Regions from separate parts of the Kitasatospora sp. NPDC058048 genome, predicted to be linked through region 1. Evidence: riboswitches for the same ligand, from Rfam matches in the RefSeq annotation. Region 1 holds a riboswitch; each other region holds the start of a gene.
The links. Region 1 has a riboswitch for thiamine pyrophosphate ahead of thiO (glycine oxidase ThiO). Riboswitches for the same ligand answer to the same signal wherever they lie in the genome.
Positions count from the first base shown of each region.

Region 2: linked by a shared signal. The riboswitch ahead of thiC (phosphomethylpyrimidine synthase ThiC) and the one ahead of thiO (glycine oxidase ThiO) in region 1 are both predicted to bind thiamine pyrophosphate.
Region 3: linked by a shared signal. The riboswitch ahead of ACFVVA_RS13130 (purine-cytosine permease family protein) and the one ahead of thiO (glycine oxidase ThiO) in region 1 are both predicted to bind thiamine pyrophosphate.

Region 1 is NZ_JBHVRT010000047.1:12,934-16,881, forward strand. Features, by position in the region: gene thiS (sulfur carrier protein ThiS) at 1-165, opposite strand, end outside; gene thiO (glycine oxidase ThiO) at 162-1,337, opposite strand; TPP riboswitch at 1,341-1,453, opposite strand; gene ACFVVA_RS35280 (NAD(P)/FAD-dependent oxidoreductase) at 1,537-2,745, shown strand; gene ACFVVA_RS35285 (Rv2175c family DNA-binding protein) at 2,788-3,153, shown strand; gene thiE (thiamine phosphate synthase) at 3,153-3,806, shown strand; gene ACFVVA_RS35295 (polyprenyl synthetase family protein) at 3,887-3,948, opposite strand, start outside.
Region 2 is NZ_JBHVRT010000035.1:69,473-73,420, forward strand. Features, by position in the region: gene ACFVVA_RS30690 (SRPBCC family protein) at 1-260, shown strand, start outside; gene ACFVVA_RS30695 (nuclear transport factor 2 family protein) at 257-676, shown strand; gene thiC (phosphomethylpyrimidine synthase ThiC) at 743-2,557, opposite strand; TPP riboswitch at 2,552-2,686, opposite strand; gene ACFVVA_RS30705 (PKD domain-containing protein) at 2,922-3,948, shown strand, end outside.
Region 3 is NZ_JBHVRT010000010.1:7,710-11,657, forward strand. Features, by position in the region: gene ACFVVA_RS13125 (glycerophosphodiester phosphodiesterase) at 213-1,037, opposite strand; gene ACFVVA_RS13130 (purine-cytosine permease family protein) at 1,180-2,598, opposite strand; TPP riboswitch at 2,591-2,735, opposite strand; gene ACFVVA_RS13135 (S1C family serine protease) at 2,992-3,948, shown strand, end outside.

The sequences.
Region 1 (3,948 bases):
GGGCCACGAACCGCGGGGCACCACGGCCTCGTTGAGCGCGGCGGCGACACCGGTGTTGGCGGCGCTGACGGCGGCCACCACCTCGGCGAGGGTGGTCGTGGCGGACACCCGGCGGGGCTCGCCGTTGACGGTCAGGGCGATCTCGTTCGGGGCGATCTCGGTCATGCGGAGGCCTTCGCAGCGGGGGGTTCGGGGGAGAAGCGCAGGGGCGTGAACGGCCTTGCCGTTTCGGGGACTTCACCGGTGGCCAGGTACTCGGAGACCAGGTCGGCGGTCACCGGGGTGAGCAGCACGCCGTTGCGGTAGTGGCCGGTGGCGGCGACCAGCCCGGGCAGTGACGTCGGGCCGAGCAGCGGGGCGTTGTCCGGCGATCCGGGGCGCAGCCCGGCGGAGGTCTCCAGCAGCGGGAGTTCGGTGATTCCCGGGACCAACTCGTGGGCGTCGCGCAGGAGTTCGTACACCCCGCCGGCGGTGACGGTGGTGTCGTAGCCCTGCTCCTCGGTGGTCGCGCCGACCACCAGCTCGCCGTTCTCCCGGGGCACCAGGTACAGGTGCCGGCCGCGGACCACGGCGCGGACGTTGCGGGACAGGAACGGGCGGTAGGCGTCCGGGACGTGCAGCCGCAGCACCTGCCCCTTCACCGGGCGGATCGCGGGCAGCACACCGTCGGGCAGGCCGGGCAGCCGGTGGCTGTGCGGCCCTGCGGCGAGGACGACCTGCCCGGCGCCCACCCGTTCCCCGGTCGAGAGCCGGGCACCGGTCGCGCGGCCGCCCTCGACCAGCAGCTCGACGGCCTCGGCGCGGTGCAGCAGGACGTTCGCGTTCTCGCAGGCGGCGGCCAGGGCGGTGAGCAGGCGCCGGGGGTCCACCTGGTGGTCGTCCGCGACGTGCAGGCCGCCGCGCACGCCGGGGGCGAGCATCGGCTCCAGCCTGCGGGCCTCCCGGCCGGTCAGCCAGGTCGAGTCCAGACCGAGCCGCTGGTGGAAGGCGTGCAGCTCGCGCAGTTCCTCGCGGTCGTCGGAGTCCAGCGCCACGGCGACGGTGCCGCAGCGGCGGTAGCCGGTGTCCCGGCCGCCGCTCGCCTCGGAGAGCTCGGCGGCGAAGGCCGCGTACCGCTCGTTCGAGGCCATCCCGAGGCGGAGCAGCGGCTCCTCGCCGTACTGCAGCTCGGTGACCGGGGCGAGCATCCCGGCCGCGACCCCGGCGGCCCCGCCGCCGGGGGAGGGGTCGACCACGATCACGTTCCGCAGCCCGCGCTGCGCGGCGCGCCAGGCGACGGCGAGGCCGATGACGCCCCCGCCGATCACCAGCACGTCGGCGTGGGCGCCTGATGGCAAGCGTGACAAAGCTGCTCTTCTCCCTTCGCCGGTATGACCCGGATCAGGTTCGGACGGTCGCAGGCCGTGCCAGCCCGCCTCTCAGCCCGGTGCGCCAGGCTCCCGTGTGGTGCCCCCACCTTAACGCCGGGGGTCGGCCCGGCCGAAGGCCCGTACAGCGGGCGGACGGCCCGCAGGCCGCCGCGTCGCGCTGAGTACAGTGACGGGCGTGGCAGAGCTGAGCGGAACGGATCGGGTGGTCGTCGTCGGAGCCGGGCTGGCCGGGGCGCAGTGCGCCCTCAAGCTGCGGCAGGGCGGCCGGCAGGGGCCGATCGCGCTGGTCGGCGAGGAGCCGCACGCGCCGTACGACCGGCCGCCGCTCTCCAAGGACGTGCTGCTCGGCAAGGCCGACTCCACCGCCCTGGACATCGACTACGGGCAGCTCGGCATCGAGCTGCTCACCGGCCGCCGGGCCACCGGCCTGACCCCCGGCGTGCTGCACACCGACGGCGGCGACCTCCCGTACGGCTCGCTGGTGATCGCCACCGGCGCCGTCCCGCGGGCCCTGCCCGGCGCCGAGCGCGCGCACCTGCTGCACACCCTGGACGACGCCCTGGCGCTGCGCGCGCTGCTGCGCCCCGGGCTGCGGCTGGTACTGGTCGGCGCGGGCTGGATCGGCGCCGAGGTGTCCACCGCGGCCCGAGCGGCGGGCTGCGAGGTGACCGTGGTCGAGGCCGGCCCGGCGCCGCTGCCCGGCGCGCTGCCGACGGAGGTCGGCTCGGCGATGGCCGCCTGGTACGCCGGGGCCGGGGTCGACCTGCGCTGCGGGGTCGGCGTGGCCGCCGTCGAGCCCGGCGCGGTGCTGCTGGCGGACGGCTCGCACCTGCCCGCCGACGAGGTGGTGGTCGGCATCGGGGCCCGCCCCGCGACCGGCTGGCTGGCCGGCTCCGGGGTCGAGCTGGACGCGGCCGGCGCCGTCGTGGTGGACGGGCGGCTGCGCACCTCGGTGCCCGGCGTGTTCGCGGCCGGCGACTGCGTCAGCTACCCCTCGGCCCGGGCCGGTGCCCGGCTGGCCGTCCAGCACTGGGACCACGCCCTGCAGTCCGGCGAGGCGGTGGCCGCCGCCGTCCTGGGCGCGGACGCGCCGGCCTACGACCCGGTGCCGTACTTCTGGTCCGAGCAGTTCGGCCGGATGGTCCAGTACGCCGGCCGGCACGCCGACGGCGACGAGCTGCTGTGGCGCGGCTCCCCGCGGGACGGCGACTGGTCGGTGCTCTGGCTGCGCGACGGCGTGCCGAGCGCGCTGCTGGCCGTGGACCGGCCGCGCGACCTCACCCAGGGGCGGAGGCTGATCGAGCGCGGTACGGCCCTGGATCCGGCCCGCGCGGGCGACCCGGCGGTGCCGCTGAAGTCGGCCGTCGCGGGGTAGTGCCTGGTGCGCGGTGGGCCGCGGAGGTGGCAGTCTGGTGGCGTGAGTGAGATCGAAAGCAAGATTGAAGCCCTGGTCACCGACTGGATGTACCTGCCCGACATCTCGGAGCAGTGGGGGGTCCGGGTCACCGAGGTACGTGACCTGGTCAAGAACGGCGGCCTGATCGCCGTCCGGCGCGGGCCGAACAAGTCGCTGCAGGTCCCGGCGGCGTTCATCGACGGCCCGGGCCTGGTCAAGCACCTGTCCGGCACCCTGACCGTCCTGCGGGACTGCGGGTACAACGACGTGGAGATCCTGGAGTGGCTCTTCACCGAGGACCCGTCGCTGCCCGGCAGCCCGATCCAGGCGCTGCGGGAGAACCGCGGCACCGAGGTGAAGCGCCGCGCCCAGGCGATGCTGATCTGATGGCGGCGGACACGCTGCGTACCCGGCTGGCCGACGCCCGGCTCTACCTGTGCACCGACGCCCGCCGGGAGCAGGGCGACCTCGCCGAGTTCCTGGACGCGGCGCTGGCGGGCGGGGTGGACATCGTCCAGCTGCGGGACAAGGGCCTGGAGGCCAAGCAGGAGCTGGAGGCCCTGGAGGTCTTCGCCGACGCCTGCCGCCGGCACGGCAAGCTGCTGGCCGTCAACGACCGCGCCGACGTCGCCCACGCGGCCCGGCCGGACGTGCTGCACCTCGGCCAGGACGACCTGCCGGTGCGGGCCGCCCGGGCGATCCTCGGCGAGGACGTGCTGATCGGCCGTTCCTGCCACGCCGAGTCCGAGGTGGACGCGGCGATCGCCGAACCCGGTACGGACTACTTCTGCACCGGCCCGGTCTGGCCGACCCCGACCAAGCCGGGCCGCCCGGCCCCGGGCCTCGGCCTGGTCTCGTACGCGGCGAAGCAGGACACCGACCGGCCGTGGTTCGCGATCGGCGGGATCGACCTCGGCAACCTGGACGAGGTGCTGGCCGCCGGTGCCCGCAGGATCGTCGTGGTGCGGGCCGTCACCGCCGCGGCGGATCCGCGGGCGGCCGCCGCCGAGCTGTCCCGCCGGGTGCGCGCCGCGCTCTGACCGGCCCGGATCAGCAGGATCCGGAGGCCCGCAGGCCTCCAGGCCCCCAGGCGCCCAGGCCCCGGGGCCGTCGCCGTCCGTCAGTACTTGCGGACGGTGGCGGCCTCGGCCAGGGCCAGCAGCACCGTACGGGCCCGGTCGT
Region 2 (3,948 bases), on a different contig from region 1:
TCGACCACGAGGCGATGCGGGTCGCCTACACGGTCGTCGGCGGCAGCCTCCATCCGTCCCACCACCACGCGTCCATGCAGGCCCTTCCGGAGGCCGGCGGCCGGACGAGATTCGTGTGGCACACCGATGTCCTGCCCGACGCCCTGGCCGCACCGATCGCCGAGTCCGTCGAGCACGGTTCGGCGGTGATCCGCCGCACGCTGGAGGCCGCTTCATCGGCCGCGCCCGGACCGGCGCCCGTACCGACCTCGGCTCGATGAGCAGCCACGACATCGTCCGGGCCGCCTGGAAGGCGTTCGCCGGCCACGACGCCGATCAGATCTCCGCGGTCTTCACCGAGGACGCCGAGTGGCTGGCACCTCCGGGAAACGCGACGGCCACCGCGCTGGGCTGTCCCAGTCACATGGTCGGCAGGGAGGTGATCACGCGCTTCCTCGCCGAGGACTTCCCCCGCCTGTTCGCCAGGGACGTCGACGTCACCTTCCACGGTTTCCACGCCGACGGCGAGCGCGTGATCGTGGAGGAGACCATGACCGCGACGCTCGCCAACGGCAATCACTACGCCAATGACTACTGCCTGGTCTTCGAACTCCGTGACGGGCTGATCCACCGCGTCCGTGAGTACATGGACACCGCGCGCGGACACCGCATGGTCTTCGGCGACGCCGAGAAGTAGCCGAGGACGGCGAGGACGGCGAAGCGCCGCCCCGAGGTGATCGGGGCGGCGCTCAGGTGTCCCGGGTCAGTCGACCAGGGGCAGGTAGACCTTGTTGCCCTGGGCCGCGAACTCGGCGGACTTCTCGGCCATGCCCGCCAGGGCCTCGGCGTCGAACTCGGTGTCCACGGCGGTGGAACCGTCGCCGTGCTCGTCGCGGATCTTCTGGGAGATCTTCATCGAGCAGAACTTCGGGCCGCACATCGAGCAGAAGTGCGCGGTCTTGGCGGGCTCGGCGGGGAGGGTCTCGTCGTGGAAGGCGCGGGCGGTCTCCGGGTCGAGGGCCAGGTTGAACTGGTCCTCCCAGCGGAACTCGAAGCGGGCGTCGGAGAGGGCGTCGTCCCAGGCCTGGGCACCGGGGTGGCCCTTGGCCAGGTCGGCGGCGTGGGCGGCGATCTTGTAGGTGATCACACCGGTCTTGACGTCGTCCCGGTTGGGCAGGCCCAGGTGCTCCTTGGGCGTCACGTAGCAGAGCATCGCGGTGCCCCACCAGGCGATCATCGCCGCGCCGATGCCCGAGGTGATGTGGTCGTAGCCGGGGGCGACGTCCGTGGTCAGCGGGCCGAGGGTGTAGAACGGCGCCTCGTCGCAGATCTCCTTCTGGAGATCCATGTTCTCCTTGATCTTGTTCATCGGGACGTGGCCCGGGCCCTCGATCATCACCTGGACGTCGTGCTCGCGGGCGATCCGGCCGAGCTCGCCGAGGGTCTTCAGCTCGGCGAACTGCGCCTCGTCGTTGGCGTCCGCGATCGAGCCCGGGCGCAGGCCGTCGCCGAGCGAGAAGGTGACGTCGTAGCTCGCGAGGATCTCGCAGAGCTCCTCGAAGTTGGTGTAGAGGAAGTTCTCCTGGTGGTGGGCCAGACACCAGGCCGCCATGATCGAGCCGCCGCGCGAGACGATGCCGGTCTTGCGGCGCGCGGTGAGCGGGACGTAGCGCAGCAGCACGCCGGCGTGGACGGTCATGTAGTCGACGCCCTGCTCGCACTGCTCGACGATCGTGTCCCGGTAGACCTCCCAGCTCAGCTCCTCGGCCCTGCCGTCCACCTTCTCCAGGGCCTGGTAGAGCGGCACGGTGCCGATCGGCACCGGGGAGTTGCGCAGGATCCACTCACGGGTGGTGTGGATGTTGCGGCCGGTGGAGAGGTCCATGACGGTGTCCGCGCCCCAGCGGGTGGCCCAGGTCATCTTCTCCACCTCCTCCTCGATCGAGGAGGTCACGGCGGAGTTGCCGATGTTGGCGTTGATCTTCACCAGGAAGTTGGTGCCGATGACGGCCGGCTCCACCTCCGGGTGGTTCACGTTGACCGGGATGACGGCCCGGCCGCGGGCCACCTCGGCGCGCACGTACTCCGGCGCCAGACCCTCGCGCAGCGCCACGAACTCCATCTCCGGCGTCACCACGCCCCGCTTGGCGTAAGCGAGTTGGGTGACGGCGGCGCCATCGCGGCCACGCAGCGGGCGACGCGGCCGACCGGGGAAGACGGCGTCCAGGTTGCGCAGGTTCCCGCCGCGCGGCGAGGTGTGCTTGATCCCGTCGTCCTCGGGGCGCGGCTCGCGGCCGTCGTACTCCTCGACGTCGCCGCGCTGGCGGATCCAGGCGTCCCGCAGGGCGGGCAGGCCGCGCCGCACATCGGGCTCGAAGGACGGGTCGGTGTACGGGCCGGAGGTGTCGTACAGCGGGACGGACCCGCCGTTGCTGAGCCGCACCTCGCGGTACGGAACGCGCAGGTCGGGGCGCGACCCCTCGCGGTAGGCCTTGCGCCAGGCCGGGGTCGGGTAGCCGGTGCGCTCGCTGCTGGGGGCGCCCTGGGCAGACTGCGGCTGTGCTTCGAACGTGGTCATCTGACCTCTACTCCCTACGCCGGCATTACCCGGTCAGGTTCCTGCGGTCGACGCAGCCGTCGGTCCGTCCGTCGACGTCCCGGTCAGCGTCCTCTCAGCCCGGTGCTCCGAGCTCCCGCGTCGCAGGCGGTGTTGCCTGCACACGACGCCCAACACCGTAGCGAGCCGATCGCCGCAGGTCCAGAGCGCCCCACCCTGCCCGGTCGGCCGCACCGACCGGGCCCCGCGGCCGGACCTGTCCCACCCCGCCCCCATAATGCTCACCGATACTCCGCAGACACTCCATCAGGGCGTGCACGGCCCAACCGGATCGGCGCCCGCTCAGGGGTTTCACGGCTTTGACAACTTTTGGGGGAAATGCACCGTGCGCATCCGTCACGCGGCCGGCCTGAGCGCCGCCGTGGTCTCCGCGGTGGTGGGCCTGCCACTGCCCGCGGCCGCGGCCGAGCCGGCCGCCGTCCTCTACGTCCAGGGCGGTCTCTGCAAGGACAGCGGCCCGGGCACCCAGGCCCAGCCGCTCTGCACCGTCCAGGCCGCCGCCGACCGGGTACTGCCGGGCCAGACCGTGGAGGTCGCGCCCGGCACCTACCCCGAGGACGTGACCGTCCGGCGCTCCGGCGAGCCCGGCAAGCCGATCACCTTCCGCGGCACCGGCCGCATCGGCAAGCTGCCGTCCCTTCCGGGCAGGACGTCGACCTTCCCGGTCATCGCCGGACCGCTGCGGCAGCCGGTGACGATATCCGGCCAGCACGACGTCGTGTTCTCCGGCTTCGACGTCACACACTTCGAGCTCGACGGCGTCAGCCGGGTCGAGCTCTCCGGCAACTGGATCGAGCAGCGGGACGACAAGATCGTCCGTCCGGCTGTCGCCGTCACCGGCGCCAGCGACCACGTGCGCATCGAGCGCTCGTTCGTTCGCGGCACCACCGGTGGTGTGAAGGTCGGCCCCGGTATCGCCGGGACGGTGATCGCCGGCAACGACTTCAACTCCACGTCCAGGGGGCCGGCCGTCTCGGTGACCGACGCGCCGGGCACGGTCATCACCCACAACACCACCAACATGACGCCCACGCCCGCCATCGATCTGGCCGGCTCGTCCGACCACGCGACGATCACCAACAACATCGTGGCCACGAGCGCCATCCACGTGTCCGCCGGATCGACCGCGGGCACCACCCTCGACTACAACACCGTCTGGTCCTTCAGCCCCGACCGCTACCCCTGCTACAAGTGGGCCGACGTCACCTACAAGTCGGCCGCATCCCTGCAGGCCGCGAGCGGCCAGGGCCTGCACGACGCGAACTCCTCCGTGCCGTTCGACGTTGATTTCTCGCCGCTGTCGGTGCCCAAGTCCTACGCGCGCGACTGGCAGGCCGGCGGCGTGATCGACT
Region 3 (3,948 bases), on a different contig from region 1:
GAATTCCGGCAATTTCGCGCAAGGAAGGTTTGACTGCCGACCAGAGTGATCGGACCGGAGTGATCGGATCGGGAGGATCCGACCGGGCCGACCGGACGCAAGTGACCGGACGGAGCGACCGGTTCGGGCCGACCGGTTCGGGGCGACCGGTTCGGGGCGACCGGTTCGGGGCGACCGGTTCGGGCGGGTGCGGCCCCGGACGCGCCGGCGGATCACCGGCCGAGCTGCGCCAGCACCTCCGCGGGCCGGTTGGTGATGATCGCGGACACCCCGAGCTCCAGGCAGAGCTCGACGTCGGCCGGCTCGTCCACCGTCCACACGTGCACCTCGTGCCCCAGCTCGCGCAGCCTGGTCACCAGCTGCGGGCGGGCCCGCACCAGCTCGATGCCCGGGCCGGCGATCCGCGCCCCGCCCGGCAGCGGCGAACCCTCGCGCAGCCGGCCGAGCAGCGGCAGGGTCCGCTCGAACAGGAACACCCGCCGGTACTGCGGCGCGGCGGCGGCCACCCGGTTCAGCGCGATCGAGGAGAAGCTCATGATCCGGGCGGACGGGCGGTCGCCGCCCCGGGTCGCGCCGATCCCGAACCGCTCCAGCGTCCGCAGCAGCTCGGCCTCCACCCGGCCGCGGAAACGCACCGGGTGCTTGGTCTCGATCGCCAGGTCCACCGGGCGGCCGCACTCCACCACCAGCTCCAGCAGCCGCTCCAGCCGCAGCACGCCGCGCAGCTCCGGGTCGACGCTGGGGCGGCCGGTCTTCCAGGCGCCGAAGTCGTAGGCCTCCAGCTCGGCGAGGGTCATCGCCGAGACGGTGCCCCGGCCGTTGGAGACCCGGCCGATCCGGCGGTCGTGCACGCAGACCAGCGCGCCGTCGGCGGTGACCCGGACATCGCACTCCAGCGCGTCGGCGCCCTCGTCGAGCGCGCGCCGGTAGGCCGCGAGGGTGTGCTCGGGCAGGGCGTGGGAGGAACCGCGGTGGGCGATCACCTGGACGGACGGCACGGTGCGCGCCGCCGGCGAGGACAGGTCTGGGCTGGTCACAGGCCCAACGATAGGCGGCACAGGTGAAGCGCGGACAAAGACGGCCCCAACCTGTGGGGCCGTCTTCCTGCCGGCGGGGCCGTCCCGGCCGGGCCCGCGGGGCCGGGCGGCCCCCGCTTCGCCCGGTGCGGGGCGGGGGCGCTCAGTGCCGGTCGGCGCGGCGGGAGAGCGGGGTGAGCGCCCAGGTGACCAGGGCGGGCACCAGGAAGGCGAACAGCGAGGCGGAGGTCCACTCCTGCGGGGTGAAGTGCAGCGACTCCTGGGCCGAGGTCCAGAAGTCCGTCCACCAGCCGGCCACCTTGGTCGGCGCGATGAACTGGTAGACCGCGAAGCCCAGGGCCCACGGCAGCAGCATCGGCCAGCGGGACGGCGCGTCGGCGGAGAGGTCCCAGCCGCGCCGCCCGGCGCCGAGGAAGTAGTCCACCACGAGCACCGCCAGCAGCGGCACGAACACCGAGCCGATCAGACCGAGGAAGCCGTAGTAGGTGTCGGTGAACTCGTCGATCCGCAGCGCCAGCACGGTGATCAGCACGCCGATCGTGCCGGAGAGCACCCGGCGGTCCACCTTCGGCAGCAGGTTCTGCACCGACATCGCCGTCGAGTACACGTTGGCGAAGGACTGGTCCGTCTCGCGCAGCACCAGCACCAGCAGGAACAGCCAGCCGGCCCAGACCCCGAGGAAGGAGTCGAAGATCCGGTTCGGATCGCCGTCCGACTGCAGCAGCGCCATCAGGCCGAGCACGTAGCACCAGACCTGGGCGATCGTGTAGCCGGAGAAGCTGCCCCAGAACGCCGAGCGCGGGGTGCGCGAGTGCCGGGTGTAGTCGGCGGCCAGCGGGACGAAGGAGACCGACACCGCGATCATCGCGTCGGTGGCGCCCAGGAAGCCGTGCCAGTTGCCCGCCCCCGGGTCCGGCACGCCCTGGCGGCCCAGCTGGACGGTGAAGTACACCATCGCCACCGCGACCGCCCCGGCCACGAAGCGGCGCAGCACCGCGATCGAGCCCAGCGGCCAGATCGTCAGCGCCGTGGTCAGCGCGCCCGCGAGCAGGACGAACAGCCAGCGGTAGCCGGTGGTGTGCGCGACGGTCTGCGCGCCCGCCGAGATGGTCAGCAGCTCGAACACGCCCCAGCCGATGCACTGCACGATGTTCAGCACCGTCGGCAGGTACGACAGCCGGGTGCCGAACAGCCCGCGCAGGTTCGCCATCGCGGGGGCGCCGGTGCGGGCGCCGATCAGCGAGGCCACGCCGAGCATCGCGGTGCCGACCGCCGTACCGACCGTGATCGCGGTCACCGCGGCGGCGAGCGACAGCTCGCTGCCGGGGGCGCCGAGCACGGTGGCGGCGGTGGAGAAGCCGATCAGGCTGACGCCCAGGTTCATCCAGAGCGCGAAGTGGTCCCGGAAGCGCAGCGTGCGCGGCGGCTCGGTGTCCAGCACCAGGGGCGCTTCGACGTGCTCGGGGCGCTCCAGGAGGGCGGTCGCGCCCGCGGCGGAGGCGTCCGCGCCGGGGGCGGGAACGTTCGCGCCCGAAGAAGAGGATGGCGAAGCAGGCGGCATGGCCGATACTCCCTACGCCGGCATTACCCGGACAGGTTCCGGCGGTCAGCGCCCCCTCGACCGTCCGTCACTCGTGTGGCGTACGGTCGACATGCGCACTCTCAGCCTGGTGGGTCCAAGCTCCCGCGTGTCAGTTTGGAGCGACAGGCTAACCGGCACGGGGGCGATCGCCCAAGGCCGAGGGTGCGCGGTCCGCATCGCGGGACGCCCGGCGGGGGAGGGGAGCCTCGGCCGTCGGTACCGGCGTCGGTGCCGGTGTCGGTGCCGGTGTCGGGTGCCGGCGTCTGCGTCGGCTAAGGATTCTTATGAGTTCTTCAGAGGGGTCCTTACGGCAATCGAATCGACAGTGCGAAAAACTATGGTCCTTGGTTCTGCCAGCTATGGAGGTCGTCCGTGAGCACCGAGCGCGAGGTTGGGCCCACCGGGCCGCAGGGGGAGCAGCCCGCCGGGCCGGGGGCGGCCGAGTCCGCTTCCGAAGGCCCCGCTCAGGGTGGGCACCAGCCGACCATGGCCTTCCGGCGGGTGCCCGAACCGGAGTCGGGCGCCGTCGAGGCCGCCCCCGTCGAGGCGGCGCCGCCCGTCGACGCCGTCGCGGCCGAGGGTGTCCCGGCCGAGGGTGTCCCGGCCGAGGGCGGGCACAAGCCCACCGTCGCCTTCACCAAGGTGCCCGCACCGGAGGCCCCCGCGGCCCCCGCGGCGCCCGCCGCCGAGCAGCCGGCCGTCGACCCGGCCACCGGCTACATCGACGCGCCGCCGCCGGTCCTGCCGCCCGCCCCGCAGGCTCCGGTGGCCCCGGCCGCCGCGCCCGCCCCGGCCGCCGCGTCCGCCCCGGCGCTGCCGCCGACGGCCGACAACCCGTACGCCACCCCGACCCACGGCGTCCCGGCGGCCGGCCCGCACGAGGGCTACGGCGCCGCTCCGGCCGTGCCCGCCGCCCCCGCCGCGCACGAGGGCTACGGCGCCGCTCCGGTCGCGCCCGCCGCCCCCGCCGCGCACGGCCACCACCCCTTCGGGGCCGGTCAGCCGCTCGGCGGCTGGGGCCCCACCCACGACTCCACCTCCGGCGGCGCGGGCTACCCCGGCGGCCCGGCGGGCCCGCTCGGCTACCCGGCGGACTACCCCGGCGGTCCGGCCGGCCCCGGCGGCCCGCGCAAGAAGCGCGGCGGCCTGGTCGCCCTGATCGCGGCCGTCGCGCTGGTCGCCGGTGTGGCCGGCGGCGTGCTCGGCGTGACCGCCACCGACAACGCCGACCGCGACAGCTCCGCGAACGACCACCGCAGCACCACCGTGCAGGCCAGCGACACCCAGAAGAACGAGCCCGCCCCCGGCTCGATCGCCGCCATCGCGCAG